4 regions of the Desulfofundulus salinus genome follow, and region 2 is predicted to be linked to each of the others. Evidence: riboswitches for the same ligand, from Rfam matches in the RefSeq annotation. Region 2 holds a riboswitch; each other region holds the start of a gene.

Region 1 (7,817 bases), 1.5 Mb from region 2:
TACCTCCCGGTTTTTCTCCGCCAGGGGGTCGATGGCCGGGGGCATGAAGTATTGCCGGTGGCCCAGATTCCGGGCGTAGGCCGGGATATGATAGATGGCGGCGTCACAACGCCTTGCCCAGGGTCTCAAAAAATCCCACACCTCCCGGTCCACGTCTACCGGGTCAATGTGGCAGTACCACAGCCAGCGGCCCGGGTGGCCGGGACGGATTTCGGCCAGGCCCAGGGGCTGCTGATCGTGGAGAATGACAAAGTCCGCCCGGGGTTCTACCAGGTCGTAGTTCTCCCGGGATATCCGGCGGTAGGTGTCCAGCATGGCGGGCGTTATTTGTACGGGTACGCCGTGAAAGGCGTTGTGAAAGGTTTTGGTCACCCGGAAAAATTCCTCATCCCCCTTGATGACGTCCCAGCGCACCTCTAAGCCCGCTTCCTGCATCATGGGCACGAGGCGTTTTAAAATTTCCGCCACTCCGCCGCCGGCAAAGGTGGAATTAATGTGCTGAACCCTGCACCCTATGAGCTGCCGGGCCAGCTCATAGATCTCTTCGATGAGTTGTTCACCAACAATAGCCTGATAATCCCTGATACCAGCCATGAATGACCCTCTTCCTCTGCAGTGTTTTCTAACCCCTTAGTATATTCGCCCGGAAAAAAATTTTCCTCCACCTGCCCAACATAGATGGAGGAAATATTTTATCGTGTTATTCGCTTTACTCCAGGCCGGCCAGCAGGGCCGGGCCGGCGCTCGTACCCAGCCTGGTGGCCCCGGCCCGGATCAGGGCCAGGGCCTGGCCGGTGGTACGAATGCCCCCCGAGGCTTTTACGCCAATTTCCGGGGGTAGGTTTTCCCGCAATAGCCCCACATCTTCCACCGTGGCCCCGCCCGGGCCAAAACCGGTGCTGGTTTTTACAAAGTGGGCGCCTGCCTGACGTACCAGCCGGCAGGCGGTAATCTTCTCCCCGTGGTTTAAGTAGCCTGTTTCGATAATCACCTTGACCAGCCCCCCGGGCAAAAGGGCGGTCACTGCCTCCACCACTCCCCGGATATCGGCCACAACGAGATCATAGTTTCCTTCCTTCAAGGCGCCAATATTTATGACCATGTCCACTTCCCTGGCGCCGTTTCTGACGGCCTCTTCAGCTTCCTTCTTTTTTACGGACGGCGTGGTTGCCCCCAGGGGGAAGCCAATCACCGTGCACACTGCCACACGGGAACCGGCAAGTATTTTCGCGGCATATGCCACATGGGCGGGATTAACGCATACGGCGGCGAATCCTTCAGCCATCGCCTCAATACAAAGTTGCCGGATGTCCCGGGTGGTGGCTGTGGGTTTAAGCAGGGTATGATCAATCATGGCGGCCAGCTGGTTTCTGGTCAACCGCCAACCCCCCTTATAAAATTACTGTTATTAAACGGCGCAGGGAATCACTGGTTGCCTGCTGGGGTCGTGGTTTCTATTTTAAGCTGCCTTTGCAGCAGGTTTAACAGCAGGCTCAAGGCCAGCCCTATTGCCAGCGTGCTTACCAGCACCAGGGTGGTATTAAATTGCAGCCAGGCCACCAGGTATGCTGTGGCAATGACAATGGAAAGGATCATGAGGGGAAAAGCTACTTTAAAGAAACCCAGGAAACTGATAGGAGTACCCCTCTTTTCAGCCATGCCCACCACTACCACGTTGGCCGAAGCACCGATGATGGTGCCGTTGCCACCCAGGCAGGCTCCCAGGGAAAGGGACCACCACAGGAAATTGAGGTTTTCTATGCCCCCCAGGCGGCCCATGTCCTGAATTAAAGGAATCATGGTCGCCACAAAGGGGATGTTGTCCACAAAGGCCGAGGCCAGGGCCGAAAGCCAGACAATCAAAAGGCCCGCCGGCAGGAGTTCTCCCCCGGTAACCTCCAGGGCAAAATGGGCGATGGTTTCAATGACCCCTACTTCTTCCAGCGCTCCCACCAGGGCAAACAGGCCGATAAAGAAGAAGATAACCGGCCATTCTACGGCGTGCAGGGCATGTTCCGGGTCGGAACGGGTGATTACCAGCAACAGGGCCGCCCCGGCCAGGGCAATCACCGAGCTCTCCAGGTGCAGGAACTGGTGCAGGGCAAACCCGGCAATGGTTAAACCCAAAACCCAAAGACAGGGCTTGAGCAAAGAGGCGTCTTTAATCTCGTCCCATTCATTTAGCTCCAGGATGCTTTTTTGATTCTCAGGGTTTGTAACCAGGTCCCGGCGGTAAATGAGGCGCAGGATAAAGATCGTCAAGACATAAATCACTACCACCACCGGGGTAAGGTTAATCACAAAATCCATAAACCCGAGCCTTACGGCGCTACCAATCATGATGTTGGGCGGGTCTCCGATCAGGGTGGCCGTTCCCCCAATGTTGGAAGCGATAATTTCAGAAATTAAGAAGGGCAGGGGGCTTACTTTTAGTTTGTGGGCGATGGCAAATGTAACGGGCACGATGAGCAGTACCGTGGTCACATTGTCCAGCAGGGCTGAAAGTACAGCCGTGACCAGGGAGAGGGATGCCAGGATACGCAGGGGTTCTCCCCGGGCCATTTTGGCCGCCTTGATGGCCAGGTACTCAAAAACTCCCGTTTCACGGGTAACGCCCACGATGATCATCATGCCCGTTAAAAGGCCAATGGTGTTCCAATCGATGTAGTGGACGGCCAGTTCCGGGGTAATGATACCGGCCAGTATGACTATCGCCGCACCGCAAAAGGCAGCCACGGTACGGTGAATCTTTTCCGAAATAATTATAGCATAGGTGAGTAAAAAGACGGATGTAGCTAAAATAACTTGCGTTTGAGCCGACAAATTTCCCATCTCCTTTCATCCATAGTATTTCGATAATCACCCAGTCTTACTACATTTAAGGAAACCACCTCCATTAGACCAGAAATGTGACTAATTTCAGGCAAAATTAAAGGGGGGGGGTAGCCAAGTGACTACCCCCCCCAGCAGTCGGTACCGTTGCAGCCTGGCGATCATAGTCCTGAAAAGGACCTTAGACCCATAGCTTTAGCGTCCCGGGCTTTCGCCCGGTTTGCCCAACCCGTAAGGAACGTACACTTTTCACTTTACTACATAAGTATTATAAGTGGTCAGGGCCTATGGAGGCAATAGGAATTTAATCAATTTATTAATAATGCAGGTTTCTCCCACTAGAACGTAGAAGATCTTGCAATAAAGATTGTCTTTGGGGAGGTAGTGGTTTGCATGAAAATCCTTCTGGCCGTGGATGGTTCGGAGAATTCACTGCGTGCTGCCAGGCAGGCTTTGCGCTTAAGCAAACTAAACCCGGAAGTCGCAGTTACGGCTCTGTACGTGGGGCCTTCCTGTTATAAACTTTTCCCCGAACCCGGAGTATGTGCCTGGCTTCAGCAAAAAGAGCTGGATCAAGAAATAGAAGCCCGCGCGGAAAAAGTCTTTGCCGCCGTAGAAAAAATTTTTCGGGCAGAAGGCCAGGCCATAGCCACGGCGGTGGAACGGGGAGATGCCGCTGAAGCCATCTGTCGGCTGGCTGCGGAGGGTCAATTTGACCTGATCGTCGTTGGAAGCCGCGGTTATGGCGATCTTAAGTCCCTTTTCCTGGGCAGCGTGAGCCATAAAGTGCTGCACCTCGCCCCCTGCCCCGTAATGATTGTCAGGTGATAAATATGATTAATAAAATGTAGCTGTACTCTTCCGGGGTTTTTATTATTGAAAATTAAATTGGTATTTGGTAAAAATACGATTGGGTAAACACACGAGATGAGAATTCCGGGGTATAACATAAGAGCACTTTGATGCAGGAGGTTAAATTGATCATGTCCACGATTCTCTCCCTGGTGAGGAGCCGGTATTCCGTAAGGCACTATAAACCCGACCCGCTGCCCGAGGCATTGCTGGATCAACTCCTGGAAGCGGCCCGCTGGGCCCCTTCTGCCGGTAACCTGCAGCCCTGGTTTTTCTATGTGGTTACCCGGGAGGAAAAAAAAGAAGCCCTGGCACAGGCCGCTTTAAATCAACGTTTTATTGCCCAGGCGCCCGTGGTGATTGTGGTTTGCGCCGAACCGGAACGCTCGGCGCGGGTTTACGGTGAGCGGGGGCGGCAGCTTTATTGTTACCAGGATACGGCTGCGGCAGTGCAAAATATTCTGCTTACCGCAAATGCCCTGGGCCTGGGAACCTGCTGGGTGGGTGCTTTTGACGAGGAACGGGTGAAAGAGTGCCTGGGTATCCCCGCGGGGCGTATACCCGTGGCCATCATTCCCGTGGGTTACCCGGCCGACGATCCGGCCCGCAGGCCCAAGAGGAGGGAAATAGAAGAGATTGTGAGTTACATTTAGGCCACCGGCCGGGATTTCCGGCCGGCTTTTTTGCGAAGCGGTGTAAATCTTTTGCGGATATAACGAACCCTTTTTACGTCCGGCATGCGTTCAGCCGGGCCAAAGAGAAGGCTGTTGGTGGGACAGGCGGTAACGCAGGCCGGCTCGAGCCCGGCATCAATCCGATCTTTGCAGTAGTCGCATTTCACAGCTACACCTTTTTCTTCATCCCATTGGGGCGCACCCCACGGGCAGGCCATAATGCAGCTCCGGCACCCAACACACAGTTCCCGGTCAATGAACACAATGCCGTCCCTGGGGCGTTTCTGGACGGCTCCAACCGGGCAGGCCTGCACGCAATAGGGGTCCTCGCAGTGGTGGCAGGCTGTGAAAACATACGTTGCCATTGCTTGACCGCTTCTGATAACAGGGTCTACCGTAACAACCTTACTTGGCTTGGGTCCCACGCCAAGCCCCTTGTTTACTTTGCACTGCACTTCACAGCTGCGGCAGGAAATGCATCTTTTCTCGTCCTGGTACAGGTAATACTTGCTCATTGATTAGCCTCCCAACAGTCCCTTTGTAATATTGACTATAGTTCGATACTTTTATTAGATAACCTTCTTTAAAGCATTATTTTTATTTATAAATAATGGTAGACTTTGACCGGATTCACCGGTCAAGAAAAAAAACCCCGCTCTTTTGCGGGGTTTGTTAGGTATCTCAAGCGGATCTGTAAGGCCGGCTACACTTACATAATCCACCGGGCCAGCTTATCTGGATCTACGATGCTGATGGTTCTTCCTTCATAAGCAATGCTTTTTTCCTGCTTGAAGGTGTTTAATAGAGAAGTTACCGTCTGCCGGGAGGTTCCTACCATATTTGCCAGTTCCTCGTGGGTAAGCTGTACGCCCAGTTTTATGCCGTTTTTTGTTTCCATGCCGCAGCGTTCGCCCATTTTTAACAGGGCCAGGGCCAGCCGTCCGGGAGCCTGCCAGCAAACCATCTCGTGAATAATCTGTTCCGCTTCCCGCATGCGTACTCCCAGTAATTTAGCTACCTTAATGGCCAGAAAAGGATGGGCGCCCATTAACTCTTCAAATTTGTTTTTACGCAAAACCACCAGGCTGACGTTGCTGATCGCACCGGCAAAACAGGTACGTTCCCCTCCCCACAGGGCTTCGGCCAGACCCATTAACTCCCCGGGGCTGCGAATACTGCCTACGGTGACCCGGCGGCCGTCGGCATTCAGGCGGTAGATTTTTACCCAGCCGCTTTCCACCAGGTAGACCCGGTCGGCCGGATCGCCGGCGGCAAAAATGACATGACCTTTCGGATAATGCACCGTAAATCCCGCCTGGCGAATAAGTGCCCTTTCCACTTCATTTAATGCCGCTTTTTCCACATGCGGTAGTGACATGCCGTCTATCCCTCCCGGTAAAGAAAGGGTTTGTTTATAGCAAGTTTGTTAGAAAATTTCTATTAGATAATTCTTGTAATCGTTAAGCTATACATGCTCAAATGCAAAAAGGAAGGTTAATATAATTTAACATTTATTATATTCCCATTTCTCCATCCCTGTCAATGGCTGTTATGGGAAGCAGGCATAAAGTAGATAGTGGAATTAAAAGATGAAACAAATGAAATTATGTTTATAAGGTGTCGTGAGCATGACAAATTATTTGTCTACAAGATGACTATTAAATTGTCTTGCACCTGACGTTATCATGTTATCACATTGATTATATTTAATTATAACACATAGGGTGTGTCTTGTTATAAAAACCATTTAGGGAGGTGAATTTTTTGTGTGGCATTCGTATCAAGGGAGGTGATTCCACAGTACATTAAAATCTGGGCTGATTTCTCATGCCTTTATTATTCTTGTGTGATTGTGAGTACAAACTTTATTTCCCTTTCTTTATATAAGCGCTCGAACTTATAAGAGTTTTCATCACTGATTACGGGGGAGGATTAAATGAAAAAGGGGATTATCAATAAAATTGCCCTGGCCACACTGCTCCTGATGCTGGCCGTTCTGGCTTTAGGGGCCAGCGGCGTGGGGGCGCAACAAGCACAAGTGGTGGGCAGCGACCTTGGGTTGAAGGGGAAACTGGGTGAAGCCATAGCTAAAGCCCCGGTGGGCACGGGTAAGGGGCAGATCGATCCCGATGCGCCCAGGGGAGCCTTCGGCATTCCCGGAGCGCCTGAGATCAACTACCTGGTGGCCATCCTGTGGGCCATCTGGGTGGGCTGGATCTTCTCCACTGTGGGTGCATTCGGTGGCGTTATGGCTGGAGTAGGCCACATGACCGTTTACGGCCTGGGTGACTGGGTAAAGCCTTTTAAGAACACCGCGCCCCAGTTGAACAAGCTGCTTACTGACAGTATCCGTACCTCCAACCAGTGGCTGGTTGGTTTGTCAGCACTTTTAAGCACCATTAACTACCTGAAGGCTAAGCGTTTGGCCTGGCCGCTGGGCCTTGCCCTGGGATTGGGTTCCATTGTGGGGGCTGTGGCCATTCCCGCTCTGACCGGCGGCAAGGTGAGCTTCAGCCAGTACCAGGGATGGTTCGGATTATTTGTTTTTGTGGTGGGCGTCGTTCTTTTATATGAAACGACCCCCCGGGGGCAGGCCAGCAAGAAGGCGGCCAAAGAGGCGGCCAGGGCCTTTGAGCAGAGCATCAAGGAAAAGAAAGACGAAGCTGCCCAGGGGATTATAGTTACCGAGTGGAGTCTTACCAACATTAAGTTTTCCTTCTTCGGCGTGGAGTTTAAGTTCAACCCCATCTGGGCTTTTATGGGCGGCGTGGTAATCGCAGCCATTTCGGCCTTCATCGGTGTGGGCGGCGGCTTTTTGTACGTGCCTTTCCTGACCAGTATCGTGGGCCTGCCCATGTTCGTGGTGGCCGGCACCTCGGCCATGGCCGTCCTGGTCAGTATGATGACCAGTATCACCACCTACATCACCGTAGCCGGTGCCGCCTTGGACTGGGGCATGATTGGGGTGGAGTTAATTGGCGTATTTATCGGTTCCATGATTGGCCCGCGAACCCAGAAATATATCCCGGACATCTGGCTGAAGAGATTGTTTGTCGTTCTCGCTTTTTACGTCGGCCTTGGTTACTTCAGCAAGGGATTCTTCGGGAAAGCCTGGGTTCCAATGTAAGATTCGCTTAACAGATATTCCGCTCCAGGTTCCCCGGGCTGTTCCCTGGGAACCTGGGGCAACTACCTGGATAAACGGGGGCTTGAAGTATGGGCCTTTGGGAACTGGTGGATCAGGTCCTAATTATGTTTTATAAAATCAGCGGCCATCCGGTTTTTGACTACTTTCTGGGTACATTCCTGGTGGCACTCTTGGCGGTGGTCATCGGGGAATTCACCATCTCCATGGTCTTTCTGGTGAACAAAAACCACCTGGACCGGCTGAACACCCGGTTAGCGGATTTGCAGCAGCTATCCCTGGCTGCCTTAAAGCTGGGGGACAAGAAGAGCTAT
Region 2 (7,817 bases):
GAGATGAAGTTTAAAAGCCGCTCCTTCTCTTCCCTGGTGATGGAAGGGTGCTGGTCCAGCCCGTCTTTCAGCGCCCGCAGCACATCCAGGGCGTTAATGCACCTGGTGGAGGTGCGGATGAGGGCTGAGGAAAGGCGGTTGATCACATAGCGGGGGTCCACTCCGCTCATGCCCTCCTCCGGCGCTTCATTTTGCAGTTCGGTAACGTCCTTTTGCTTGAAGCCTTCCACATCCTCGCCGTCGTAGAGCTTCATCTTTTTCACGATGTCCATGCCCTGTTTCTTGCTATCCTTCAGCCTTGAGAGAACGGAGAAGATGGCCGCCACCCGCAGGGCGTGGGGAGCAATATGAATGTCTTTCAGGTCGCTCTGGCGGATGAGTTTTTCGTAAATTTTGACTTCATCGCTTACCCGCAGGTTGTAGGGAATCTTCATGACAATGATGCGGGAATGCAGGGCTTCGTTTTTCTTGTTGCTGATAAAGGCCTTGTACTCGTTTTCATTGGTGTGGGCCACGATCATTTCGTCGGCGTAGATCAGGGCAAAACGGCCGGCCTTGAAGTTTCCTTCCTGGGAAAGACTTAGGAGGTTCCACAGGAATTTTTCGTCACATTTTAGCATTTCCTGAAACTCCATGATGCCCCGGTTGGCAATGTTCAGCTCGCCGTCAAACCGGTAGGCCCGGGGGTCCGACTCTGAACCGTACTCAGCAATGGTGGAGAAGTCCACGCTGCCGGTGAGGTCGGCAATGTCCTGGGACTTGGGGTCGGAAGGAGTGAAGGTGCCTATGCCCACCCGGTTTTCTTCAGACAGGAAAATCCTTTCCACTCTTACATTTTCAATCCTGCCGTCGTATTCCGTTTCCAGCATCATGCGGCAGTAGGGGCAGAGCTCACCTTCCACGTAAACGCCGTATTCCTTCTCAAATTCCGGCCTCAGCTCCCTGGGGATTAAATGCAGGGGTTCTTCGTGCATGGGGCAACCTTTAATGCCGTAAAGGGCCCCCCGGTCGGTGCGGCTGTACTGCTCCAGGCCCCTCTTTAACATGGCCACCAGGGTGGATTTGCCGCCGCTCACCGGTCCCATCAGCAAGAGGATGCGCTTGCGCACGTCCAGCCGCCGGGCGGCCGGGTGGAAGTATTCCTCCACCAGTTTTTCCAGGGTCCTATCCAGGCCGAAGAGTTCACTGGAGAAAAATTTATAGCGCTTAACACCATCTATCTCTTCTACCCCGGCGTCCTTGATCATGTTGTAGATCCGGGCGTGGGCAAGCTGGCATACCCAGGGACGTTCCTTAACTATCTGCAAATACTCCTGGAATGTACCCTCCCAGGCCAGTTCCTTTTCCAGGGACCGGTGTTCTTCCAGCCTCTTCAGGAAGTCCATAGTCTCACTCCTTTGCCGTGGAACAGATCCACAAGCCGGATTTGTACATTCCCAGTGTTGAGTAGTACATTATATGCACCCGGGGCTGGTAGAAGAATCCGTCAGCCGACAATATATGCACCCGGGCGGGGGAGTTGTTCAAGGATTTTCCGGCAAAGAAGCGAATAAAAGTAAAAAGACCTTTTGCAACAACATTTTGCAGAAAGAAGGTGCAAAAAATTAACAGGGACTCCTGTATACGTTGTGGCACCTGTTGCTTGAAAGGCGGCCCGACTCTCCACCATGAAGACAAGGAACTCCTTTTGGCTGGATATGTAGGGCATCAGGACTTGATAACCATCAGGAAGGGTGAATTGGTGTTCGATCCACTCCTGGACGCTCTCAAACCGGCACCGCGGGAACTGGTCAAGGTACGCGGGAAAGGGAAGGAATGGTCCTGCTGCTTTTTTGATGAAAAAAGCTCTGCGTGCACCATTTACGAGCACCGCCTGCTGGAATGCCGGCTTTTAAAATGCTGGGATACCTCGGCGCTGGAAGGCGTGGTGGGCAGAAACACCATCGTACGCGCCGACATTATCAACCCCCGGGACCCGATTCTTGAGGTTATCGAGATGCATGAGCGGGAATGTCCCTGCCAGGAGGTTGAAGAGTTGCTCTCCAACCTGTCCCGGGGAACGGATAAATCGAAAACCCTGGCCAGGCTGGATGAGCTTGTCCGTAAAGACCTGGCCATACGTGTTTACGCCATAAAGGAACTGGGATTGCGTGAGGAGTTCGAGTTGTTTATTTTCGGCCGCCCTTTATTTAAAGTGCTGAGTTCCTGGGAAGAGCGACGTTTCCAAGGATCAGTATACGCGGATCATTCTGGTTAAAGTTTTGGACAGGCTCTTCGGCCTAACGGTAGATCGCGATTTGGAAGTACACACGTACCGTGAAAACGAACTGAAGACGCCCGAGGTGGTGGGCGTTAACGGCGACATTCTGCAGGGCATCGTCAATAGGCCGGGCACGATGTGATTTGTCATCAATCTGAGTTCAATTGCTTGAACTTAATACAAAGGGGGATCTTGAAATGAGAATGTCTATTGGGATGAAAATCGGCGGCGGTTTCGTTTTGCTGCTTCTTTTCATGGCTGCCGTGGCAATACAGTCGTCGCTCATAATGGGGAATACGATCTCGAATGCCGCCAATGTCGATCAGCAGGTGGTACGCCTCAGTCTTGACTACCAGATCGCCGACGCCTTCAAGGAAGCATCAAGAGATCTGCGGGCTTACCTTCTCTATGGCGACGAGAAATACTTAAACGAATACCAAAAGGATATCGAGAACACGAAGACCCTTCTGGGGAAACGACTAAATAACTGTACTGCCCAGGCCCGGCCCAAATTGAAAACAGTGCTCGCCGAGGTCACTGAATACGACCGGCAGATTGCCGTCTATGCAATTCCTCTGGCCAAGGAAGGTAAGTTTCAGGAAGCAGTTGCCGTAGCACTAAGCGTCGCTTCGTATGCCGACGACGTTGAAAAGATTCTGGTCGAACTGATTATGGAAAATGAACAAAAGACCGGGGACGCCGTGAATAACATGCAGGCCTATGCCGCCCGTGGCCGCTCTCTGGTCATCCTTATGGGCGTCCTTGCCCTGGTCGCCGGGCTCCTCATGGCAGTGTTTATAACTCGCATGATCACCCGTCCGATTCTGGCCACCGTCCGCGAAGCGGGCCGTATCGCTGAAGGTGACCTCACGGGCGAGGAACTGGTGGTGCGCACCCGGGACGAGATTGCCCGTTTGGCGGAGGCTTTCAACCGCATGCGCACAAACTTGCGCGAGATCATTGGCCAGGTAGTCCAAACGTCCAAGCAGGTGGCCGACTCGGCCTCCCAGCTCGCCACCCAGGCCGAGCAGACCGCCGCCGGGGCGAACGAAACGGCCGCCACCATGAGCGAAATGGCCTCGACCGTCGAACAGGTAACCGAAAATGTGCAGAAGGTTTCAGCGGCGGCTGAACAGGCTGCGGCCCGGGCCGCTGAAGGTGCCAGGGGTGTCGAGCGGGTTATCGGGCAGATGAAGGCCATTGAGCAGGCAAGCGCCAACGTTTCTTCCGCCATCAATGCTCTCAACCAGACCGCGGGCCAGATTACCCAGATAGTAGACTTGATCACCCAGATCGCCGACCAGACGAACCTGCTGGCCCTGAACGCTGCCATCGAAGCCGCCCGTGCTGGGGAACAGGGCCGCGGCTTCGCCGTCGTCGCCGAGGAAGTCCGTAAGCTGGCCGAGCAGTCGGCCAGCGCCGCCAAGGAGATCTACGAACTGATCACCACGATCCAGAATGAGTCCAGGAAGGCGGTCGAAGTTATGGCTGCCGGGGCGGCGGAGGTCACGGAGGGAAGCAGGGTGATCAACGAGGTTGGGGCTAATATCAAGGCCATCAACCTTGCCATCGAGGATGTTGCGCGGCAGGTCCAGGAGGTGGCCGCCGCTGCGGAAGAAATGTCGGCTGGCGTGCAGAACGTTGTCGGGACAACAGAAGAGCAGACGTCGGCAATGGAGGAAGTCTCTGCCTCTACCGAAGAGCTTACCGCGCTGGCTGGCGAACTGGACAGGTTAGCCGTACGCTTCCGTATGTAGGTGCCCCGACCGCCGGCGGGGATTGATTAACGCAAGAGCTTTTAGGATATCGAGCAGGAGGGGGCGGCTAACCCCCTCCTCTCACACCCCGTTCATGCGGGTCCGCGCGGATTCGGTGTAATGGGGTTGGCCGGAGCACGGCCAGGAAGCAACTCAGGCTTGAGTTTTCCCAGAACCGGCCCTTTATTACCGGGCCGTTGGAACGGTTTTCTCAGGATGAGGATGCCGTTGATATTACCGAAAATCACCTTAATCAGGAGGAAAAGTTAACGGTAATGTTGAAATACATCTTGAAAAAATGTTGAAATACCTCTTGAAAAGTCGCAACTTTCCGGAGGGCAAACCCGGCGAAAGCCGGGGACGCAAAGCCACAGGTCTAAAGTTCCCCGCGGGGAACCATGACGGCTGGGTTGCAAGGGGAGAAGGGAAGCCGCAGGGAAGCGTAAAATTTTTCTCCCTGCGGCTTTTCATTTTCTAAAGAAATTTTTAGAATAAATACGTTGAGGTGCTTCCATGAAATCCACATTTATCCATGCTGCCCGGGCGTTGATGAAATTACATGAGGTCCGGTTTAAGGTTTCTTCCAATCATTCCTGGCGCGTGGCTGCCTATGCTGCTGCGCTCGCGAAGAAATTGGGTATGCCTGAAAAGGAACAGAATCGTATATACCTGGCCGGGTTGCTCCACGACATAGGAAAGCTGGGCATTTCCAGTGCTATCCTGCATAAGCCGGGCAAACTGACAGCCGCGGAGTGGGAGGAAATAAAAAAGCACCCTGTTTATAGTTATGAAATCCTTTCGGCCATACCGGGGATGAAAGCCATCAGCCTTATGGCCCTTTACCATCACGAAAGATATGACGGTTGCGGGTATCCGGAAGGATTGGGGGGTGAGGCCATTCCCCTGGGGGCGCGAATTCTGGCCGTGGCTGATAGTTTTGATGCCATGACTTCGGATCGGGTTTACCGGCCCAGGATGTCTAAAGAAATGGCCTCAGAGGAGCTCTTCCGCTGTGCTGGTACTCAATTCGACCCGCAGCTGGTGGAAGTGTTTTGCTGCCGGGTCGTGCCTGAGGGAATAGATCCTGAACTCTACCGGATCACTGATGATATTCCTGGAGGTGTTAAGCACTTGCGAAATAACTAACCGGGAAACCGGGCCTTGTTCATACTGGAGCGATAGCTTTTAGCTGAAATGGAGGGGGCTGTTGTGAGCGAAATCATCGAAAAACGGATCGGGCACTATGAAACTTTGCTGAGAGAAATGTGGACCGCGTCGTCCAAGTACCTTGGGACGTTTTCCGTGAATCTTCTGGTGGAAAGGGTCGTATGGGAGGTTTCGCTGGAATACAAGGAAATAGAACTCCTGCAGTACGATCAAAATGGGATATCGTGCGCGAAGATGGCGGCCAGGTTGGAGGAAAACCCGGACCTGCCGGTCGAAGACATGTTTATGAAGTTTATCACCAGGTATGTAGAAATCCTGGCCAGGCTTCTCGGGCATGAAAGAGCGGAAGAGATTAGAAAGAAGCTGGACGAGGAATTTGCCGGGGATCTTTCTGCTTCCAGGGGGGAATGAGAGATGGAGAGGTTGATAACGGGCATAAAAAATCTTGATTATATTCTTGGTGGCGGCATACCTGCTTATTCATTGAATATCGTTTCCGGTTCTCCGGGCAGTGGAAAGACGATATTCGTCCAGCATATTATATTTAATAATGCCAGGAACGGCCTCAAAAGTCTATACCTGACCACTATATCGGAATCACAGTTGAAGATGGTGAGGCATCTCCAGGATTTTGAGTTTTTCTCAGATGATTTGCTGGGGGACAGGGTTATTTACGGGGATCTTGGGGAGGTCCTGCGCAAACAAGGTGCGAGCAGGGGCCTGGACTACCTGACTCAAATGATCAAAGAACATTTGCCAAACATAGTTGTAATCGATAGTGTCAAGGTTATAAGGGACCTCTTCCCGGACGAGAAGACCTTCAGGGCCTTTGTTTTTGAGCTGGCTGCCGTTCTTTCGATATGGGAGATCACTGCGTTTCTCGTCGGCGAGTACGAAGAACAGGAGCTGACGCGTCTGAGCGAGTTTGCCATCGCCGATGGGATTTTTCACCTTTACGGACAGGAAGAAAAGCGATTTCAAAAAAGGTATATGCGTATTCTGAAAATGAGGGGAACCAGTTTTCAATATGGGGAACATTTGTTTCAAATTGGTCCTGTGGGGATAGAAGTGTACCCAAGGATGAGACCGGAGGGTGAAGAACTCCGGTACGATGTCAAGCTGGGGCGAAAGGAATTCGGGATCTGTGGACTGGACGAAATGTTGTGCGGTGGGTTACTGGAAGGAACTATCACACTCATCTCCGGTGCCACAGGTACGGGCAAGACGATGTTTGCCCTAAAGTTCTTACTGGAAGGGGCTGAGAAAGGCGAAAAGGGGATATTCCTTTCTTTTGAAGAGCCTGCGGTTCAACTTCAGAATACTGCCCGCTGTCTGGGCTGGGAGATAGATAGATATCTGGCAGAGGGCCAGCTGGAGATCAAGTTTATTTCCCCCATAGAACTGGACGTAGATAAACACGCTTTTGAGATACTGGACATGATCAGGGAAAAAAAGGTGGAGAGGTTTGTCATCGACAGCATCTCCTCCTTTGAAAGCAGCGTTACCGATATACAAAAGTACAGGGATTATCTCTGGGCGATAGGACAACACCTCAGGAAGCGGCACGTCACCACTATTTTTACGGTGCTCAACGAAGACCTCTTTTCGCCTCTTATAGTATCCAGAGCGCAATTATCCCTGATTACCGATAATATAATCATACTGCGGTACGTGGAGGATAACTCCAGCATCAGAAAAGTTCTTGGAATCTTGAAAGCCCGTGGAAGCGACCACGACAAGTCCCTGAGGGAGTATGAGATTGCCCCAGAGGGGATAAATATCCTCGGTAGATTGGACAAAGCAGATATGCTAAAATGAGGTGTTTACTGAATGCATCCAAACCTTTTACTTAATATTTCGGTAAGGTACTGGCAGGATTTTCAAGATACGCTGGCCAGGGCCATGAATGCAAATGTCTACATCTTTGATGCGAACGGTGATCCTTTTTCCCGGTTCAGTTTGCCGGCTGAATTATGCCAGGAGGTAAATAAGGGGAGGGAGCTCCGTAATGAAAAATGTATCGATTTTTACAGGTCTGCCTGCGGTTCGACAGAAGATAAAGACATGCTCACCTGTCCTTATGGACTTAAGCTTTGCGCGTACCGTCTGGGCAGCTATGCCCAGAAGATAGGGTATCTCATAGTTGCTCCTGCCGGGCATACAACCCTGATGGAACGCGAGGAAGAAATTGCTTTCATCACGAAAGCACATAACGTTTACCGGACGATCAATGAGGTTTTTAACGCCATTCTGGAAAGGAACCTGTTAGGTTTACGGAGGCTGGAGCTGAACAGCATCTACGAGATCAGCCGCCTTATGACCTCGATCGTCGAACTGGACAGGGTTCTGGAACTCATAACGAATTCGTTGATCATAATTTATCAAGCCGATTTATGTTTTGTCGGCCTCAGGGAAGGTGATAAAATCAGGGTCGCGCAGGGCAAAGGTGTGCGTGGCAACCTGTTGATCGGGAAGGAATGGCCACTGGTTCATCCGTTGATTGAGCGGATTTTTTCAAAAGTTGAGCCGTCGTCTTTGAGTATTGAGGAGCTGAAGGTTTTACCGGGCTTTACCGGTACAGATGCTGCTCCCGGAACTGAAATCATGGTTTATCCCCTCTGGACTGCTCTGGG
Region 3 (7,817 bases), 900 kb from region 2:
AATATTTTCCCGCGGGCCGTCCAGCCGGGGTACCTGGCCGTCATTTTGAATGATAAACGTGCCCGCCGGATATTGCGTGGCGGGGGTGAAGTAGGTCCCGCCGGGGGAGAAAATCACGGTGCCTGAAGAATTATCGATGGCACCGTCTGCCTGGAGGTAGCCCGGTGTTTCAATGCGGCCGTGTCTATTATAGAGGTTGCCTCCCACCAAAAGGCTGCCTCCGGACAAAATGTTGATGCTACCATTTTTATTATCCAGATTGCCCTTCACCACCACCAGCCTGGAATTGGTAAGGCTTATACTGGAGCCAGTTTCCAAATTGCCGTTAATCAACAAGTTACCGCTAATAGATACGTTGCCGCTTAAGTTAGGGGAATTTCCGGCACAAAGGGCGTTCTGCAGCACGGGAGTAGCCGTGCGCTGCACCCGCACTTTGAGTGCCTTGCGGGCGTTGCCCGCCCGCCCCTCGGCCAGGATCTCTCTGGTGCTGGCGTCCACCGGGTTCACGGTAATTTTGGAAATCCGGCCGTTCCCCAGCACGATTGGCGTGGACGGCGGCCCGGCATCAAAATTCCCGGCCAGCCGGACGACCATCATTTCCACTCCCGCCTCGGCCAAATAAAGGGCCTGGGTCATGGCTACCTGGCTGGCGGACATTCTTTTGTCCACCGTGGTCAGCTGGACCAGGGAGCCGGCAAAGACCAGGAGCAGGAGGGTGAGCAGGATCACCGTGACCAGGGCCGCGCCTTTTTGTGCTCCGGCACGCATGTTTTTCCAGAAAGCAGGGAGCCTCCGGCATACCTGCCCGCTCTCGAATTTTCCCTTTTGCCCGCCGGTCAATACAGGTCGCCCTCCCAAATCACTTCCATACAGAACATCTATTCCCGGAAAAATCAATTTTGTTCGCGCATCATCCGCACGGTCACACGGGAAGTTAAGACAAAACCGTTGGTGCCGGTGAGCTTTATCTCCACCGTAGCCGGCAAGCCGGTAACTCCCTGGAATGATACCGCCTGAACCCGCCCGGCCACGGGATTATTCCCTTGCCAGGAGGCTTTATCAGTGCTGGTGGCCCGCTTGATCTCGCCGCCGTAAAGATAATACTTGATGTATTTTGTATTGTCCGGGCTCTTAAAAATGATGTATGATTGGGGATTTATTTCGTCCACCCCTGCACTGACCCTCAGTTCCCGGGTCAGCCGGTCCATGGCCAGCCGCAGGTTCTGCTGCACGTCAACCTGCTCGTCGCCTTTTTTCCAGTTGAGCATGGTGCTGTCGACGACGAAATAGGCCGCCCCCAGGATTAAAGAAAGAAGGACGGCCGTCACCAGAACCTCGATCAGCGTCAGGCCCCGGCGGTCAACCGCCAGTCCCGGCAGGGCGGCCCGCCGACCAGAGGCCGGTGTATCAGCCGTGCCATATTTTACGTACCCGGCTCCTTTAGCGGTTATAGCCGCGTTATTATCGCCAACCGCTCTGCGCACTGCAACTTTTTTAACCGGTCCCATCAGGCCTCGTCCCGCCAACTCATCAAATTTGCGCCGGCCGTCATCCCCTGCGTTTCAGCGTTACCAGTTCCAGCTGCCGCTCCCGCCCCTGGTGCCGGTAGTGGACGTTGACCCGCACCTGGACCAGCCGATCATCCGGCTGATAGGTCTCTACCGAATATGTGTAAGTATAACCGGACGCGCCGGGAAAGGGCCGCGGTTCATCCTGCCTTTCGCCGCCGGCAAGGGAGCCGGCCAGCAGTTCCTCCATCACGGCCTGGGCGGCGTTAACGGCCACCGTGTCCTCCCAGGCTGCTTTAGCCGCCATTTTGCCCGAAACCATCAGATTTACGGCAGTGGCCGCCACCAGCACCAGAATGGCGGCGGCCACCAGGACCTCGATCAGGGTAAAGGCGCGGTCATGTCTGGAAAATGTACGCATAATCATAACCATTCCTCGTCTACTACATGAAGCATTGCAGGCGTACTTAAAGGTTCGATGACCACCAGAAGCTCCACCAGGGTGAAGCCGCGCTGATCGCGGCGCAGGTTTGATAGACGAAACCTCACCGGCTCACATCCTTCCCCGGAAGAAATCGCATCTACTCACCACCCACCCCTGCCGGAAAATGGCGGGGCAGATTAAGGTGGGGCCGGGTAGCCTGCCCCGGCACCCGAACGCCGCAGGCAGACTACTCCGACCGCGCAATATCTCCGTTGCATGCTCGCTGCTTTTACTCAAAGATTTCACCGGTACTTTGCTCTAGCCGCTCTCTTACTTCAGAGAAACGACACAACATCACTTTTATAACATTACAACTTCTTAGTCCTTCGAGATTAGAATGTCGACGGTGACAGTAGCACCCGAACCGTCTATCTCGACTACATCATTGCCAAGGTCAGCTTTCATTTTAGTTGCGGCGCTGGAGGGGACAGAATTAAGTTCAAGACTTCTTTTTGAGCTTTCATTTTTAAAAGTATAAGTCCCGCCCCACGGGTTCTTGCTGGGCCAGCGCTCCAGGTAGGGGCCGTTCCAGCCAGCGGGGTTCTGGGAAGAATCTGATTTTCCTGTAACAAAACACTCTGTTTCGTCGGACCAAGAATTATCAGTAGCCATAGGCCATTTACCTGTATCTGTATAGTAGTTCAGCGCCGCCGCCTTGATGGCCTTGTAATCCGCTTCCGCCGCCGCCACCTTGCCCTTTTCAATGGCCTTGAAGGCGTTGGGGGCGATGATGGCGGCCAGGATGCCAATGATGGCGATGACCACCAGCAGCTCCACCAGGGTGAAGCCGCGGTTGTCCTTGAGTTTTTTGCGCATAGTTTTTCCCTCCCCAAAAAGTAGTGTCTTAATAAAAAGGGTTGTCAATTAAATAATTGACCTGGAAACGGTGCCTAAACGGCCGGTTAGAGTATGTAAGAACACCTTTGAAACCACCGCCCTACCTGCCCAGCCCCTGCATCATGCTGGTGAACATGGGCAGGAGCACCGAAAGGACGATGAACCCCACTATGCCGCCCAGGAAGACAATCAGCACCGGCTCCAGCACGCTGGAGAGACGGCCCACGGTGATGTTCACTTCCTGGTCGTAAAAGGCGCCGATGCGGACCAGCAGCGCGTCCAGGCTGCCGGTTTCTTCCCCCACGGCAATCATGCGGATGACCAGCGGGGGGAAGATGCCGCTTTCTTCCAGGGGGCCGGCCAGGCCCTGCCCCTCCCGCACGCTCTCCTGCGCCCTGGCCACGCCGGCCGCCACCACCTGGTTGCCGGCGGTTTTCTTCACCACTTCCAGGGCCTGGATGATGGGCACCCCGCCTTTGAGCATGGCGGCCAGGGTGCGGGCGAAGCGGGCAATAATTATTTTTTTCAGCACCGGTCCGAATACGGGCATTTTCAGGACCAGGCGGTCCCAGATCTCCCGGCCCCGGGGCGAGGCCCGCAGGCGCTGAAAGCCAAAAGCCGCCGCCAGCGGAAACAGCGGGAGGAGGTACCAGTAGCGCCCCACCAGGCGGCTGGCTCCCATCACCACCCGGGTGGGCAGGGGCAGGGACACACCCAGGTTCTGGATGGTATTGATGATGGGGGGCAGGACGAAGGTGAGCACGAAGGTGAGGATGACCACGGCAAAGCCCAGGACCATGGTGGGGTAGGTGAGGGCCGACTTCACCTTTTCCCTCACCTCGTGTTCCCTCTCAAAATGTCCGGCCAGGCTCTCCAGCACCTCGTCCAGCACGCCGCCCACTTCCCCGGCCTCCACCATGCTGATGAAGATCTCGGGGAAGACCGAGGTGTAGGCGCCGAAGGATTCGGCCAGGGAGTGTCCCTGCTCCAGGCGGGCGGTCACCCCGCGCACCACCTCTTTGAGCACCCGGCCCTCCACCTGCAGCTCCAGGATGCGCATGGCCCCCACCAGGGGCACGCCGGCGCTGACCAGGGTGGAAAGCTGGCGGCAGAAGAGGGCCAGCTCCCTCAGCCTGACTCCACGCCGGAATGAAGGCAGCCGCATAGGCAGGCTGACGCCCCCCCGCACGGCCCGGATCTGCACGGGGATGAGCCGCTGGCCCTGCAGTATCCTGGCCGCCTCCCTTGGTCCGCTGGCTTCCAGCCGGCCGGAAACCACCCTGCCGGTTAAATCCCGGGCCCGATAGGCATAGACGGGCAAAGCTCCCCTCACCACCTCCCGGAAATAAAAATCCAGGCGACGCGCCTGGAAGTACGTGCCGGAAAGTTCGGCAGCCCGGCTGCCATGGCGGCCTTGCATGCCGCTTTAGGCCCGCGGCTTTGCGCCCCTGCCTTTCGGCAGGTTTGCCTTTTTTCGCTTTGCCGCACTCTTCCTGAAAACTATCTTAACGGCAGCTGCCCTGCCAGTCAATAACCAGCTGGTTGTTTTAAATCATTTTTAACAAATTTTCGGCATCAGCCGCCCGGGCCAGGGCCTCCTCCCTGCCGATCACCCCTGTACGGACGAGGTTTCTTAAAGCCATATCCAGCGTCTGCATACCGTACCTGGCCCCGGTCTGCAGGTGGGAGATAATCTGGTGGGTCTTCCCCTCCCGGATGAGGTTGCGGATGGCCGGCGTGGCCACCAGGATTTCCAGCGCCGCCACCCGGCCGGGACGGTCCCTGCGGGGCAGCAACTGCTGGGCAATCACTCCTTCCAGGGCGCCGGCCAGCTGCAGCCGGACCTGCTGCTGCTGATGGGGCGGGAAAACGTCGATGATGCGGTCGATGGTCTGGGCTGCGCTGGTGGTGTGCAGGGTGGCCAGCACCAGGTGACCGGTTTCGGCGGCGGTGATGGCCGTAGCGATGGTCTCCAGGTCCCGCATCTCCCCCACCAGGATGACGTCGGGGTCCTCCCGCAGGGCCGCACGCAGGGCGGCGGCAAAAGAAAGGGAGTCCCGGCCGATTTCCCGCTGGTTGACCAGGCTCTTCTTGTGCCGGTGGACGTACTCGATGGGGTCTTCCAGGGTGATGATGTGCAGGCGGCTTTCGCTGTTGATGAGGTCGATCATGGCCGCCAGGGTGGTGGACTTGCCGCTGCCCGTGGGCCCGGTAACCAGCACCAGGCCCCGGGGCCGCCTGGCCAGGTGGGCCACCACCTCGGGCAGGCCCAGTTCATCGAAGGTGGGGATGCGCTCCGGGATGAGGCGGATGGCCAGGGCCACCGTACCGCGCTGCTTGAAGGCGTTCACGCGGAAGCGGCCCACTCCCGGGATGGCGTAAGACAGGTCGCTCTCGCCCACCTGCATGAACTGCTGGAACCGGTCCCCGGGGATCAGCTGGCGGGCCAGGGCCTCGGTATCCCCGGCGGTGAGGACGGGCAGATCCTCCACCCCCGGCACGGCCCGGGCGCCCAGCTCGTCGGCCGCAAAAAGCTTCCCGTGAACCCGGAAGACGGGCGGACGGCCGGCAGTAAGGTGGATATCGGAAGCTTTCAGCTCGAAGGCCAGCTTTAAAAGTTCATCGGCATGCATTCCGCCGCAACACCTTCCTTTTCCGTCACCACTCGTTATAGGCCACGCGCATCACTTCCGCTATGGAGGTGATCCCCTGCCGGGCCTTGTCTATTCCATCTTCCTTCAGGGTGACCATTCCCTCGGCCACCGCCTTTTCTTTGATCACATCGGCAGAAGTTTTTTTATTTACCAGCTCCCTTATGGCCCGGGTCACGGGCAGCACCTCCTGGATGCTCGTCCGCCCCCGGTAACCGGTGTGGTTGCAGTGGTGGCAGCCGGCGGCCCGGTAAAGGGTCACCGGCTCACCGGGCGGCAGGCCCATGAAAATCCTCTCCGGCGCGTCTTCCGGGAGCTGGTAGGGCTCCCGGCAGCGGGGGCAGAGCAGGCGCACCAGGCGCTGGGAAACCACGCCTACCACCGAGGAGGCCACCAGGAAGGGCTCCACCCCCATATCGATGAGGCGGGTCAGGGCACCCGCGGCGTCGTTGGTGTGCAGGCTGCTGAGCACCAGGTGGCCGGTGGTGGCCGCCCTCACCGCGATCTGGGCCGTCTCCCCGTCCCTTATTTCCCCCACCATGATGATGTCCGGGTCCTGGCGGAGGATGGAGCGCAGGCCGGCGGCAAAGGTAAGCCCGGCTTTCACGTTGATCTGGGTCTGGTTGATCCCCCGCAGGAGGTACTCCACCGGGTCCTCTATGGTCACAATATTGCGCTCCGGGGAATTCAACTGGGCCAGTACCGCGTACAGGGTGGTGGTCTTGCCGCTGCCGGTGGGCCCGGTGACCAGGATCATGCCGGAAGTGCGATGGATTACCTCTGTAAAACGCTCCAGGTTGTAGCGGTGGAATCCCAGCCGGTCAACGGGCAGGATCCGCCCGCTCTTAAGCAGCAAACGCAGGACCACCTTTTCCCCGTGAACCGTAGGCAGGGTGGATACCCTCACATCTATTTCCTGTTCCCCGTACTTAACCTGAAACCGGCCGTCCTGGGGGAGGCGCTTTTCGGCAATGTCCAGGCCGGCCAGGATTTTGATCCTGGTAGTAAGGTTGGAGCGGATATGCCGGGGCAGAGTAAGGGCTTCCCTCAACAACCCATCCACCCGGTAACGCACCAGCACCCGGTCCTCCTGTGGTTCAATATGAATATCGCTGGCCTTTTCCGACACCGCCTGGGCAATGATGGTATTGACCAGGCGCACCACCGGTGCTTCCTCCGGGGGCACCTCATCCCCCGCCGCCAGGGTGAGGGTCTGGATTTCCCGCTCCTCCGGGGCGGCCGGCTGGCCGAAGGCCTGCTCCACAAAGGTAAGGCCGAATACCTTCTGGAGGACGGCGTCGATTTCCTCTTCCCGGGCCAGCACCGGCTCCACTTCCAGCCCGCTGGCCAGGCGGATGTCGTCCAGGGCAACCAGGTTCAGGGGGTCGGACATGGCCACGATCAGCCGCCGTCCCTCTTTTTTCACGGGCACCACCTTATGCCGGCGCAGGACGGCCTCGGGGAGAGATTTGATCAGCACGGGGTCGACTTTGTCCATCAGGGTAATCTGGGGAATGCCCAGCTGCATTTCCAGGGTGTTCAGGATGTCCTGCTCCGTGACCAGGCCCAGGTTGATGAGAACCCGGCCCAGGCGCTCCTCGGTCTGCTTCTGCACCTCGAGCGCCTGGTTCAACTGCTCCCGGGTAATCAACCCGGTTTGCAGAAGGAGGTCCCCCAGGCGCTTTCTGGTGTAAACGGCCATTTTCAACCACCCCACAGGTTCAGATACCAGGAAATAAGCTTATCCCCTGTCAACACGGCCAGCATGGCTCCCGATGAAAGAAACGGGCCGAAGGGGATGGCCGTTTTAAGGGTCCTCCCCGTCCTGAGCGCCCATAAAACCCCCACAACCGCACCCAGCACAAACGCCAGGAACAGGGCCACCAGGGTCTCCTGCCAGCCCAGGTACCATCCGATGGCAAAGGCCAGCTTCACGTCCCCACCGCCCATGCCGCCCCGCGAAAACAGGGCCACGATCAACAATATTCCGCCCCCCAGCACAGAGCCTATGAGGCCGTCTTTGAGAGCCTCCGCACCCTGGAGGGCGGCCAGGGGTATGCCGGTGGCCAGAGCAAACAGGGTGAGCCGGTCGGGGATGATCCGGTGGTCCAGGTCAATGAAGCTGGCCGCCACGAGGACGGAAAACAGGACCAGCAGGCCGGCAGTATGAACGTGCAGGCCGTGTTCCCGGGCAATCAGCAGGAAGCCGGCCCCGGTCAAAAGCTCCACCAGGAGGTAGCGGGGGGAGATCGCCCCGCTGCAACGACGGCACCGGCCCCGCAGGAAAAGATAGCTCACCACGGGGATTAAATCCAGAGGGCCCAGGCGTGCGCCGCA
Region 4 (7,817 bases), 760 kb from region 2:
CTGTTTATCACCCGCGCGCCCTCCCCTATTTCCACCCGGCCCACCACCTGGCTTTTGCCGTCTACCTCTCCTTTGACGTCCCGCCGGGCGAACTCGTCCAGCACCACCCGGTTGGCCTCCAGGATATCGTCCTTTTTGCCGGTGTCCAGCCACCAGCCCTCCAGGATGCGGGCTTCCACCGGGCAGCCCATATGGATGAGCTCCTGGATGGCATCGGTGATCTCCAGCTCCCCCCGCCAGGAGGGTTTGATACGTTCAATAGCCATATGTATCGCCGGCCTGAAGAGATACACGCCCACCAGGGCCAGGTCGCTGGGCGGCTCCTTTGGCTTTTCAATTAACTGGACAACGTGGTTCCGGCCGTCCAGAACGGCCACGCCAAAGGCCCGGGGATCTTTTACCCTTTTGAGCAGGATGAAGGCGCCGGCTTCACCGGCGGCAAAGTCCCGCACGAAGGCCTCGACGCCGCCCTGGATGAGGTTATCCCCCAAAAACATCAAAAAGGGCGACTCTCCCAGGAATTCCCGGGCCGTCTTCACGGCGTGGGCCAGCCCGGCGGGAGTCTCCTGCAGTATGTAGGTGATCTTTATTCCCCAGCGGGAGCCGTCCCCTACGGCGTCTTTCACGTTTTCGCCCGTTTCCGGTGAAATAATTACCCCCACATTATCTATCCCCGCCGCTGCGATTTGCTCCAGCACGTAGAAGATGATGGGCTTGTTGGCGACCGGGATCAATTGTTTGGCCGTGGTGTAGGTAAGGGGCCGCAGGCGCGTTCCCTTCCCGCCGGCCAGTACCAGAGCTTTCAAACTGCTCCTCCCCCTTCAGAACACCGTAAACAAAGTTATTGCCGGCATCCCGCAGGCGCGGGTGCCGCGCGTCCCGCGGCGGCAACGCCGGGTCACCCACCGGCCGAACGGTGCGCTGGCCGGGATTGTTCCAGACGGTTTCCATATGGATGCAGTGGTTCGTTTTTCCTTTCATTATGAACAATTATAACCATCACGGAGCTCGATGTCCATTAGTAAAGCGCCCTGCCAGCCGCCGTCACCCCGCCCAGCACCGCAAAAACCACATTGGGCACGGTGTACGCCACCAGGTAGGCGTCGGTGGCCGCGCTGACCCCGAAAACGCAGGCCAGGGCCATTTCCCGTATAAACTTCAGTACCTCGGAAAGCATGTTGAAGCCGGCGATCACCGCTGTAGCGCGGGCAATGGCGCTGGTGATGCTCATTCTGATCCTCCGGGAAGTGCTTCTTTATATGGCGCTTGACCAGATCCACACAAAAGAAAACGCCGGCAGCTCTACACCTGCCGGGTCTGACCGCTTTCTTTGTTAACTAACTGTTCTTCAGCATCATCGCCTCGTTAAGAGCCTGCAAGCTGTATTAGATTTTGTTTATGAAGTTACGTCAACCTCATACTGATACGGAACCACTATTTTCAAATCCGGATGCGGGACATATTTAAAATCGTCCGGGTTTCTGGTATATAGCGGCAATTTATAGGCTATGGCGGTGGCCGCTATGTAACAATCATCAACCAAAATATTGGTATCCAGCAAAATTCGCATGAGTTACCGCCCCGAAAAGAAGGAATCATCCTTATCAGCCCAAATACCCTTTAGTGCTTCAGCAGCTGCTTTCCTCCGGGCAATCTGCCTCCGCGTTTCCGATTGTTTTTGTTTTTGGGGATTGAACATAGCGAACACCCCTGAAGATTGTCCTTCGGCTAAATTGTGACTTCCTCTCATAACCCGCTAAACTCTCTTAGAGTTCGTAGCTAAGTTCCTTTCTTGAAAAGTTTACAGGCTCTTCCACGAAAACGACCAACGTACCGGAGAGGAAGTTGTCATCCGTCCTTGCTTGCCGGTAGCTTACCGCCTGTAGGGGCTTTACAAATGGGTAGACTTCTCGATCAAAAGATCTCCGGTCCAATCTGTCCAGGTTGCTACGTACCGTGTCAACAATTCTTTCCACGTCAATGAAAATACAACCCTCGTATTTGGGCTGAAGGCTGGCAAATGCTTTTTTATATGTATTGCTGTCGGCCAGGGAGCTGCCGTCGCCCGTTACGGCCTCCTTAACAAGATTTTCCGAGGATCCAATAACCAAAATATTATCCGTGAAACCGTAGCCCAGCATAAATGCCTCAGTATACGGGTCATAGAAATATTTGATGTTCTTGCCGTCAACCTTCACAGAATCCGAAACAAATCCTTCTTCATCTAGCAAATCAGCTATCTTGTCCATTAACCTTTTTGCCTTCTGGATATCCTTTACGGAAAACATGGCGAGCATCCCCAGGTGAGTTTCTTTACCCAATAACCCGTCTCTATCCGGGACAATAGCCAGACCATATTCACTGCCCAACCAGGAAAGGAGATCACTTTCAATATCTATACCCAAATTGTATTCGATTTCCGCGTCGATGTCTTTAAAATCGGGTTCTTTTTGAATGTCTTCCAGAATTTTTTCCATTACGTAATTCAGGTGAACGCCCCCTATGAATACCAGGGAGTTTTCGGGAGCCAGGGTGATGGTCTTCTCAACTTTTTCGGGAGGGGGAAGGTCTTTGGGTAATTTTTCTTTATCGTAGGCCAGCGAGTAGTCAAAGCGCACCCCTTCTCCGGTAAAGCTTATGGAAAAGCCCAACCCCTGATATGCTTCCAGGTGGTGAAGGCTTTCAACGGGAAAATCCGTGTTCAACTCGTCCTTTATAATATCGGGAATGTTTTCAGCGTTGATATAGCAAGCACCCGACCTGTTTGCTGGCAGCTTTTTCATTACCTTTTTGTAGTTTTCATTTTTGGCCAGGGTGGCCGCACCTTTTTGCCTGGTCATGTCTATTGCCTTTTCGATGGCTTCCTCGCTTTCCGCCAGCAGCAAAAACCCCTCATGCAGGGCGTAGGCTACCGGTGAAGAACCCCCGGTTTCAACGGTTATCTCGACCCCCTGATAAGTCCGGTCCTTGAATGCCATACCTTCTTTTTCCCAGTGCTGGCGCACTTTTTGTAAGCAGGCCGAAGCTTTTTTCATATTGGTGGTAGAAACAGCGAGCAGGTATAACTCCTCGTGGCTGTAATTAGGGACAATTAGGGCTATTTCCCTGCCAAGCCAGGGTTTTACGTCTTCATTGAAGTCTAAACCGAATTCATCCTCAAAGTCCCTTCGCAAATCGTCGAAAGCATCTTTAACTTCCGGGATGGAAAGGTAAATGTCTCTGATACGGGCAAAATTTTTTACCTGGTCCAGATTGGGATTAACGACCAAAAACAGGTCGGTATTGCCTGGTGCCAGTTTGGCTGCGCGGGCACTGTTAGACGGGCTAAGGAATGGGAGTACTTGGGCGAGGGATTCTCGGGCAACAAAACCGATAACAAGAAGAAGATAGGTGAGTACGCCGAGCCCAATCCAGATGGCCTTTTTTGATTTCGAAGGACTGGGCGGTGGTGCGAACTCATTCAGGGGAGTGCCGCAGAAGGGGCAAAATTTTGCCTCCTTATTCTCGACCGTGGCGTTGCATTTCGCACACTCCACGTTGAACCAACTCCTTTCTTGAAGAAATAGTTTCTTATTTTCCTGGCTTCTCTCTGGAACTTCAGGAACATGTCCGCGCACTTGACATTGGGCGGGACCGTCATGACCTGGGCATACCCCTGGAGCAGTAGCTCCGCGTTGTACATCTTCGCCCGTACTTCCTTCCAGGTGTTTTTAACCTTTCTGTGGTGGCTGAAATCTTTTTTAATTCACCCGGCTGTCAATAAACAGGTACAGGTCGTCACCCAGGAAATAACAAAATGTCCATATCTTTAGCCGTGTTTCCAGGTCGAAATAGGGTTCCGAAACAATTCCTTTACCTAAGTCCTTCTCTTTTTAACTTTTGGCTATTTTGGCAATCTCTTTTTTCAGCGCCACGAAGCAACGTAGCAGTTCCAGGGATGCCTGGGCCAATTCTTCGGCTGCTTCTGCCCGGGCTTCTCTCACCAGAGCAGCACCGACAGTATGAACCAGGCGGTGAGGCTCGTCTATAGCCCGCCAGGCAGGCAAGTGGCCGAACTGTCTGCCGCCCTCACCTATATACCAGCGTCCAAAGGCGCATTCGGTATGGTCGGATAATTTTTCACCTGTTCCAACTTTCGCCACTACAGTGTTAATGAACCGGGCATGGTCGAAAAGCCTGGCTGCCAGGGTATGAACCGGCGTATCTTCGGTTATCTCGACCAGGAGTTCTTCCAGAACCGGCATGGTGACTTCACGGATGTGGCTGGCATTGGCCGTACAGGAGTCACCGAAGGCTGTTATTTGGGCAAGCCGCTGGGACGACTGGGCAAGATCTGTTGTCGTAGTGGCAACCTGATTCATGACCCGGGTTATTTCGTCGAGGGCGCTGGTTGCAAGTTCCACCTGCTTCATGCTTTCGTCTATGCTTTGTACTACAGAGGTAACCTGCCTGGAATAAACCTCAAAGGAATCCGTTACCTCTTTGCTGCTGCGGTTGGCTGACTCTGATAATTGACCCACTTCTGCAGTTAATTCTTTCACAGTCCCTACCGCATCCTTCGTTTTCCCCGCCAGCTTCCTTACTTCTTCAGCTACTACGGCAAAACCACGCCCGTGTTCGCCAGCCCGGGCAGCTTCTATAGCAGCGTTCAGTGCCAGGAGGTTGGTCTGTTCTGCAATCTCCGCAACTTCTTCGCCAATCTGGTTGACCTGATTAAAACGCTGGCTTACTTCATTCAACTGGTCTCTCATATACTGTATACCGGTAGCCACAACTTTTAAAAGCCTGTCCATCTCCGCCAGTGCCGAGCGATTGGCTTCTGCCAGCTGTTTCATTTGGTGATGAGCGGCAGCCGATTCTTCCACGGAAGCATTGACTTCCTCGATAGTGGCAGAGAGTTCTTGAGAACCCGATGCCTGAACCTCCGCCTCGCGGGCCGCTTCATCTGCCCTCAAGCGGCTCCACAGGGCCAGGAGATCTGTGTGCGCCATAATGAAACGACCTACGCTAAGCCCAAAAAGCAAATCACCCGAATTGAAGGTATTGGAGGTACCCGGCTCACTTTTCTTTCTAAAGAACAGCAACTTAACCCCACCCTTTCCTTTTCGTGAACGTTTAAATTTAAGTCCAACTGGTGAACTATTTACCTGCTGGTCCGTACAGTCGGGATTTGCACCCTCTGGTTCAAACGCTTAAGTTCGCCCGGATTCAGGGATAAAAACTAGTCGTAAATTCTCGTTCGTAGAGGCTCAAATCAGTTTCTCCCCGTCCTATCAAGCGACTAAAAACTTCCACCAAAAGTGGATCAAACTGCCCTCCGGCACAGCAGTGCATTTCCTTCAGAGCCTCTTCCCGGGATAATGGAAAAGGTCGGTAGATCCTCTCCGTGGTCATGGCGTCGAAGCTGTCGGCAACGGCTAAAATGCGCGCCCCCAGAGGTATATCTTGAGCTACAAGTCCAGCGGGATAGCCCGTTCCATCGTATCTCTCGTGGTGATGCAGTACCATGAGACTAATTTCTTTCATACCGGGAATGGTTGAGAGAATTTCATAACTGAAAACCGGGTGCTTTTTTATCTCCTCCCATTCCTCGGCAGTCAACTTGCCCTGTTTAAACAGTATATAGTCAGGGATTCCTATTTTGCCTATGTCGTGCAGAAGGCCAGCTAAGTAGACGCGTTTCTGGTATTTTTCGTCCAATCCCAATTCCCTGGCCAGCAGGAGCGCATAAAAGGCCACGCGCTGAGAATGCAGGCAGTCCGACTTAAATCGAGATTCCTGCACCCGAACCAGTACCCGAGCAGCGTTAATAAGTGTGGGCTTCATGGAAACACCTCTATCATGGAAATTACCATGGAAACGGTAGAAAAAACTCATGAGAACAGTTTCTTATAGGAATGATGGTGGCGGGTACAAGGGTGGGGAGCGTAAAAAGGGGAACCAAAAAGGAGGGAACCAAAGAAGGGGAACCCCAAAAGAGTTGTTTATAGGGCTAATAAATAAGGCCAGATGTAGACAGGTTACCCCCCCCCCCCCGAACTGACGTTCTATAAGGGATTCTTTCATACTTGCTCAAACCTCCGCCTTTTACGTTATTCCAAATTAAGAAAGCCGCAGGGAGACAAGTATACGCTTTCCTGCAGCTACCTTTCTCCCTTGCAACCCAGCCGTCATAGTTCCCCGTAGCAACCCTTTGGGGAACCTTAGACCTGTGGCTTTGCGCCCCCGGCTTTCGCCGGGTTTGCCCTCCAGGATTCGGATTGAACAAAATAGCTTTTTAACTTTTCGACCCCACTACCTTATTTCGACATAATTTTAGCATACTTGAGTCCTTTAAAATCAAGGTTTTTCGGGCAAAGCAAAAAGCCCCGTTTTCCGGGGCTCTGATTTTGCTGGTGGGCACGGCTGGTTTCGAACCAGCGACCTCTTGAATGTGAGTCAAGCGCTCTCCCACTGAGCTACGCGCCCGTTTTGTAGTTTACCGCGGGGCCAACCCGCTTGCATGTGTTATTTTAGCATATTTGCCGGCCAAACGCAAGAGGGGGTCACCTGTTTTTTCGTGCCATCGTCCAAAGCTCAAGAGCGGCGGAGTTTATTTTCCTGGCCTTGTTGCTCCTGGCGAACCGAATATAGCAGTTTTCAACACTTTTCAATGATTAAATAGCTACTCTCCTTTTTTACCACCGGCACCACCTGGAAGGTGTTCAGGGAAGCGCACCAGTCCAGATCAGCCGCCAGCCCCATGTTTAAAAGCCTGCGCCCGTGGCGGGAGTGGTCAAAAGCCCGGCGGGTGTTGTCCCGGTAGGTTCGGGCCAGGTGCAGGGCGGCTACGGCGAAGTCGGCAAGGTCCAGGGAGGAAGACGGCTGGTGGTTTGAACAAAGCCAGCCCGGGTCCAGCATCTCCACAATCTCCAGCACCACCATTCCCGCTGCCAGGGTATCCTCCAGGGAAAATTGACCTTGCGTGCCCGCGCAAACCATGGTTATATCCCTGCCCAGACGGCAGGCCTTTTGAGCCACGGCCCGGGCATTGAGCAGGCTTCCCACCAGCACAGTGTGGGCCTCTTTTGCCGCGCCGTTCAGGGCCCGGGTGCCGTTGCTGGTGGTAAGGACCAGCACTTTGCCGCCCACCACTTCCGGCGGGTATTCCAGGGGAGAGTTGCCGTAAGGAAAGCCAGGGATTTTTTGACCACCCCGCTCACCTGCCAGCAGTACCGGTGTGTTTTCCCCGGCCAGCCTGCCCGCCAGCTCTCTGGCTCCGGATGCGTCTACCACCGGAACCACCCTCCGGCAGCCGTGGGCCAGGGCAGTGACAATGGTGCTTGTGGCCCGTAACACATCAAAAACCACCGCGGTACACCCGGCCAGTTCGGCCGGAACTATACTTTCGGCAGTGGGAAGAAGGTCGATGCGCATGATTTAAAAACCCTTTCACCAAAGTGATTATGGCTTTGCATTGAATTTGGTCCGGGGGACCGCAAATATTATACTGCTTCCTATCTCTGGCGGCAAGAAAATTTAAAGGGCTTCCACAGTATACAAATATGCCGCACCCGAAGAGGGTTTTAAAAGGCGGTTGTGGAAAAAATAAGTAATAACCAGCGGCGCCTGCCGGCGGCCCGGGGAGGATGTTTTATGCAGCTGCACCTGCGCAAGAGGTACAAGCATTTTGCCCGCTACCGGGAAATTGCCAACGTCCTGGTGCGCCACGGTTTCGGGTACCTGGCACAACAGCTGGGTCTTGGCGAGTTCCTGGGCCCTGGCCGCCGGCACAAACCGGCACGCCAGGCCCCCGTGGTGGAACGGCCTTCCCCGCC

The links. Region 2 has a riboswitch for cyclic di-GMP ahead of D7024_RS11730 (HD-GYP domain-containing protein). Riboswitches for the same ligand answer to the same signal wherever they lie in the genome.
Region 1: linked by a shared signal. The riboswitch ahead of D7024_RS03835 (ArsB/NhaD family transporter) and the one ahead of D7024_RS11730 (HD-GYP domain-containing protein) in region 2 are both predicted to bind cyclic di-GMP.
Region 3: linked by a shared signal. The riboswitch ahead of D7024_RS07095 (type II secretion system F family protein) and the one ahead of D7024_RS11730 (HD-GYP domain-containing protein) in region 2 are both predicted to bind cyclic di-GMP.
Region 4: linked by a shared signal. The riboswitch ahead of D7024_RS07845 (HD-GYP domain-containing protein) and the one ahead of D7024_RS11730 (HD-GYP domain-containing protein) in region 2 are both predicted to bind cyclic di-GMP.

Annotation. Positions count from the first base shown of each region.
Region 1 is NZ_RBWE01000001.1:752,969-760,785, forward strand. Features, by position in the region: gene D7024_RS03825 (glycosyltransferase) at 1-594, opposite strand, end outside; gene deoC (deoxyribose-phosphate aldolase) at 710-1,378, opposite strand; gene D7024_RS03835 (ArsB/NhaD family transporter) at 1,426-2,823, opposite strand; cyclic di-GMP riboswitch class I at 2,978-3,067, opposite strand; gene D7024_RS03840 (universal stress protein) at 3,226-3,660, shown strand; gene D7024_RS03845 (nitroreductase family protein) at 3,816-4,337, shown strand; gene D7024_RS03850 (4Fe-4S dicluster domain-containing protein) at 4,334-4,873, opposite strand; gene D7024_RS03855 (Crp/Fnr family transcriptional regulator) at 5,068-5,736, opposite strand; gene D7024_RS03860 (sulfite exporter TauE/SafE family protein) at 6,295-7,485, shown strand; gene D7024_RS03865 (hypothetical protein) at 7,575-7,817, shown strand, end outside.
Region 2 is NZ_RBWE01000001.1:2,292,475-2,300,291, reverse strand. Features, by position in the region: gene D7024_RS11745 (PrkA family serine protein kinase) at 1-1,385, opposite strand, end outside; gene D7024_RS11740 (YkgJ family cysteine cluster protein) at 1,595-2,257, shown strand; gene D7024_RS11735 (methyl-accepting chemotaxis protein) at 2,458-4,017, shown strand; cyclic di-GMP riboswitch class I at 4,345-4,435, shown strand; gene D7024_RS11730 (HD-GYP domain-containing protein) at 4,531-5,163, shown strand; gene D7024_RS11725 (hypothetical protein) at 5,227-5,595, shown strand; gene D7024_RS11720 (DUF7125 family protein) at 5,599-7,002, shown strand; gene D7024_RS11715 (sensor domain-containing diguanylate cyclase) at 7,015-7,817, shown strand, end outside.
Region 3 is NZ_RBWE01000001.1:1,387,662-1,395,478, reverse strand. Features, by position in the region: gene D7024_RS07120 (PilX N-terminal domain-containing pilus assembly protein) at 1-840, opposite strand, end outside; gene D7024_RS07115 (PilW family protein) at 894-1,508, opposite strand; gene D7024_RS07110 (prepilin-type N-terminal cleavage/methylation domain-containing protein) at 1,549-1,935, opposite strand; gene D7024_RS07105 (type II secretion system protein) at 1,932-2,057, opposite strand; gene D7024_RS07100 (prepilin-type N-terminal cleavage/methylation domain-containing protein) at 2,311-2,808, opposite strand; gene D7024_RS07095 (type II secretion system F family protein) at 2,930-4,249, opposite strand; cyclic di-GMP riboswitch class I at 4,217-4,308, opposite strand; gene D7024_RS07090 (type IV pilus twitching motility protein PilT) at 4,377-5,462, opposite strand; gene D7024_RS07085 (GspE/PulE family protein) at 5,488-7,182, opposite strand; gene D7024_RS07080 (prepilin peptidase) at 7,185-7,817, opposite strand, start outside.
Region 4 is NZ_RBWE01000001.1:1,531,276-1,539,092, reverse strand. Features, by position in the region: gene D7024_RS07880 (glucose-1-phosphate thymidylyltransferase) at 1-806, opposite strand, end outside; gene D7024_RS07875 (hypothetical protein) at 1,019-1,231, opposite strand; gene D7024_RS07865 (DUF3352 domain-containing protein) at 1,767-3,536, opposite strand; gene D7024_RS15365 (methyl-accepting chemotaxis protein) at 3,873-5,084, opposite strand; gene D7024_RS07845 (HD-GYP domain-containing protein) at 5,209-5,826, opposite strand; cyclic di-GMP riboswitch class I at 6,155-6,256, opposite strand; tRNA gene D7024_RS07840 (tRNA-Val) at 6,394-6,468, opposite strand; gene D7024_RS07835 (2-phosphosulfolactate phosphatase) at 6,640-7,416, opposite strand; gene D7024_RS07830 (ABC1 kinase family protein) at 7,636-7,817, shown strand, end outside.